DNA from 2 places in the Pelotomaculum sp. PtaB.Bin117 genome. Region 1 is predicted to be linked to the other one. Evidence: riboswitches for the same ligand, from Rfam matches in the RefSeq annotation. Region 1 holds a riboswitch; the other holds the start of a gene.
The links. A riboswitch is a leader RNA that binds a small molecule or an ion and turns the genes downstream of it on or off. The one in region 1 is predicted to bind molybdenum cofactor.
Positions count from the first base shown of each region.

Region 2: another riboswitch for molybdenum cofactor. It lies ahead of A4E54_RS08635 (EFR1 family ferrodoxin); the one in region 1 lies ahead of A4E54_RS00975 (heterodisulfide reductase-related iron-sulfur binding cluster).

Region 1 is NZ_MVQM01000030.1:313-2,513, forward strand. It holds partial or broken gene A4E54_RS00965 (zinc ribbon domain-containing protein) at 1-661, shown strand, start outside; gene A4E54_RS00970 (hypothetical protein) at 721-924, shown strand; molybdenum cofactor riboswitch at 983-1,105, shown strand; molybdenum cofactor riboswitch at 1,145-1,264, shown strand; gene A4E54_RS00975 (heterodisulfide reductase-related iron-sulfur binding cluster) at 1,254-2,201, shown strand, end outside.
Region 2 is NZ_MVQM01000124.1:11,252-13,452, forward strand. It holds gene A4E54_RS08630 (serine hydrolase) at 1-564, shown strand, start outside; molybdenum cofactor riboswitch at 711-827, shown strand; gene A4E54_RS08635 (EFR1 family ferrodoxin) at 1,030-1,845, shown strand; partial or broken gene A4E54_RS08640 (manganese catalase family protein) at 1,942-2,040, opposite strand; gene A4E54_RS08645 (spore coat protein CotJB) at 2,068-2,201, opposite strand, start outside.

The DNA of each region.
Region 1 (2,201 bases):
GGTTGAAAAGGAAAAACCGGCGGTTAAGTCGGTTGCCGAACAGGTTAAAGACCCAAACCTTAAAATTTGCGCTGTTGACTTAAACACGTGCGACAAGCTGGCGGTATGCGGTATATTCAAAAGCGACGGCACGCAGGTAGCCACCCGGTTCATCCGGGGCGGCGATAACCTAAACGGCCGTAGGAAACGACTTTTGGGCATAATCGCAACCAAGCTCAGTCTTACCGGTTCATTAAACAAGGATGAGCAGGACAATAAGGCCTTGTGGAATAAGATCCATAACATCGACGATAATGAAGCCCACCGGGTATCCCGCAGAATACTGGACTTTGCCCTGGAACACGGAGCGAGTATCATCGTGTTTGAACACTCGAACAGTTTTAAACCCGAGCAGGGCAAATACAGCAGGCGGGCCAACTCCAGGCGTTCCTACTGGCTCCGGGGCAGGATATTCCACTATACCAAATACAAAGCCTGGGAGTATGGAATAATCACCAGCCGGGTCAACCCCAAGGACATAAGCCGGTTATGCGCCGGCTGCGGGGCGGAAATAGACCGGCGCGCACCGTTATTCACTTGTAAATGCGGTAAGAAAGGCAGTGTTGATCTAAACACCGTAAGAAATATAGGCAAAAAGTTCTTTTTAAGATACACGGCCTGAGCGGAAATAAGCGCGAACAAAGCCCTAAAGTCCGAAAGGCAAGGGTGTTCCCGCTCCCCATGAGCTGTAAATCCAAAATGGGAGCAGGAACGGGCTTGGCACCGCCCGGTGTATCCGTCGCCCACTACGCTCTCAATGCGGTAGAGGCCACGCCTCAATTTACTGCGGGCAGCGACTACGCACGGGTGCCCGAAGAAGCTGCCGGGATTCATCTCCCGGAGGAGCAGAGTGTCACAAAGTGCCTGAAATTAGGGCAAGAATAAGTTAACGAAAAAGTATACCCCGGCAGGAAATTGTTTTTTAATGTTGAATAGTTATATAAAACAAAGAATTCTCCGAGCCTGGCATACCTAAACAAAAGCAGGGTACGGTAACCAGGCCGTTAGGGTACGGTGGGAAACTCCTGTACCTCCCGGTGCGGAAAGGAGAGGTTTTTGGAAAAAAGCTTTGTCCTTTTGCAACGGGCAAAGCTTATATTTTTTAATGATGATTACTCTCCGAGCCATATGACCTAAAGCTTTTAAGCCATGGTTTTCGGCCGGTAGGGTGTACCGGGAAACCGGTATGTCTCCCATTGCGAAAAGGAGAGTTCTTGATCCGGCTTATGTGCCGGGCTAACTTTGTTTTTTCGCAGAGTTTGCCCGGTATTATTTTTTGCATGGCTGGAATAAGTTTTGCAGTAAAGGACCAGGCACTAACCGAAAGGAAAGGCAAAGTGGAGATTTATATTTTTTTTGTCCTCATGGTCATATCGTTAGGTTATTTTCTATGCGAGGTATATTGGCGCTGCCGCTACATAAAGTTGGGCAGGCCGGAAAACCGTTTTGACCGCCCGCTTGAACGCTGGAAATATTTTCTCACCCATGTGGCCGGCCAAAAGAAAATTATGAATAAACCCCTGTTTGGTTTTCTGCACGGGTTTATCATGTGCGGCTTTTGTGTCCTGTTGCCGGGCATCCCCAATATGGTTGCGGAAGGCCTTTTCAAAACCAGTATTCCTTATATCGGAGATAATCCCGGCTACCTTTTCATCAAAGATATTTTTATCGCTTTAATCATCTTCGGGATCGGCGGCAGCTTTTTGCGGCGGGTCGTTAAAAAGCCGGTCTGGCTGAAGAACACTCCCGTGGTTTTTGTAATCCTTGGATTGATCCTGGTCATCGCGATAACGGAAGTCCTGTTTCACGGAACCCGGCTCGCGCTTGGCGAAGGAGCCGCTTTAAGCGGGGCCGCCCCGCTGGCTGCGGCTGTTTCAAGGTTTCTGGAGGGCTTTAATGAAAATGCAATTCATGCCGCCGGGATGTTTTTCTGGTGGACCCACTACCTGGCTATTTTCTCATTATTGTTCATCATCCCCCACTCGAAACACCTGCATATGGTGTTCGCCCCTTTCAACACCTACTGGCACTCGCTGGAACCAAAGGGCGCTTTGCGTAAAATTCAATTTGACGACGAAAATGTTAAAACTTACGGGGCGAGCAAACTGGAGGACCTTACCTGGAAGCAGCTTTTCGAGGCTTACGCCTGCGTAAAATGCGGC
Region 2 (2,201 bases), on a different contig from region 1:
ACGGGGCATGCCGGTGAAGCCTGCGGTCTGGTTAGTGATATGTACTTTGACTGTGATGAAAAAATCGGGGTTATTTTTATGACAAACGGTGGTTACTATGAATTTCTCAGCAGCGGTTACACGGATATAGAAGAGGCTGTAATAAACACCTTGTTTAAGACATTTGCCGGTCCGCCAGGATCAACGATTAGAGTCATTACCACCATTCTCAATGATAATAAAATTTTAGTTAATGGAAGAATAATTTTTTATCCGGTTCTGCCTGACCTGGGTATGGAGGATTTATACGTTCCCGCGATAACAATCGCAGACGCGCTTGAAACGACCATTGAGTTCGATAAAGAAATCGACATGCTGATACTGACAAAAGGCGTAACAGTAATCCGCGCGAAAATTGGAGACGCGCGGCTTGAGGCAAATCACAACACCATTGCGTTAAGCAGTCAAATATATCTCAAGCATGGCTTTGTAATGCTACCCTTAATCATAGTCTCAAAATTACTTGACGCTTGTGTTTATTGCAACCCGGTAATGAATGAAATAAATATAACTCTGCGACCCTGAGCGGATAAACTTATAAATTATACAGAACGGGGATGGCGGCTGATAATGTCGTTTTGAGTATCTGCAAAAAATGAACAAAAAAATAATTACCGAAAAACTGTTTTAATTTGAAGGAATTCTGAAGGATATGTGGTAATGTGGTAATATTGAAAGAAATTCTCCGAGCCTGTTTAGCCTAAGCGAAAAGTATGGATAACAGGCCGTTAGGGTATATTGGGAAACCAGTATGCCTCCCCAGTCAATAGTAACAACCTTTTTAGTGGATCTTCTGTGATATCATTGCCCGTTTTTTTAATGAAGAGCTAAATATTTTTTATACAAGGAAAATGTCATGCGGGGTAGAAGTATATTACGGGCTTTATTATTGCAAAACCACAAAGACAAAAGTGAGCACACTATATTATTTTATTGGCCTTCAAGCGGAATACCGCTAACAGTACGTAAAGAAATGGGTGGGACTAGTTTATGGAAAAAATTAATGCGATGTATTTTAGCCCTACTGGTACAACCCAAAAGATCGTATCCGGGCTGGCCGGAAAGATTTTAGAAAATGCCGGCGGGCAAACAGCGGTAAACATTATTGATTTTACCCTGCCGGGAGTTAGAAAAGAAACAGTGTCTTTTACTGCGGAAGACCTGGTCGTGATTGGAGTGCCGGTCTATGCCGGCAGAGTGCCAAACATATTACTGAAATATATGAATTCTATTACAGGTAACGGTGCTCTGGCGGTCGCTGTGGTTTTATACGGTAACAGGGATTATGACGATGCTTTGATTGAGCTGAAAGATATTCTGGAGCTAAACGGCTTTAAAGTTATTGCCGGGGGCGCATTTATCGGGGAACACTCGATCTCCAAAATTCTGGCTAAAAACCGGCCTGATGAAAAAGATATGGCGGTAATAAATGATTTTGCTAGTAAAATATATGCCAAAATTACCACTGGCAATAATCTGCAAAGTGTCATGGTAAAAGGAAATAAACCTTATCGCAAATATTACATGCCTATAGATGAACATGGCATGCCTGTGGACTTTAGAAAGTTTGTCCCAAAAACAAGCAGCGATTGTATGGATTGTAAGCTCTGTCCAAGTATCTGTCCGGTCGGTTCCATTAATTATGAAGATGTTTCTAAACTGGATGGAATTTGTATTAAATGCGGCGCCTGCGTGAAAAATTGCCCCAATGAAGCCAAATATTTTGACGATAAGGATTTTTTGAGACATAAGCATGAACTGGAAGTTGAATTTGCAGAACGCAAGGAGCCGGAGTTATTTTTATAATCATCCACTTTTTTGCCGTGGTAGTATCTACGTTGGCAATGTGGGACTAATAATTGTCAGTCGAACCGTCCCCCTGACACTCCCTTAAAACCATAAGTCCGGCCCGCCGTATTGAGTAATAATCACTTTAGCCAGTTTGGGATTGGGACCGGAAACCCTTACCGGGTATTCTAATTTTTTTTGATAAACCCACATCAATTAATCCCTTCCTTACGTCAAGATTTACATTTCCCAAGGCCAGGGGGAGTTGATCCACTGCCAGGGGTACTGACTGGTAGCCATTCCGAAATGAAATAGCGGGCCACAGTATTGCTCATATGCCTCAATACATTTTCTTAACTGGGGTACAACCGAAT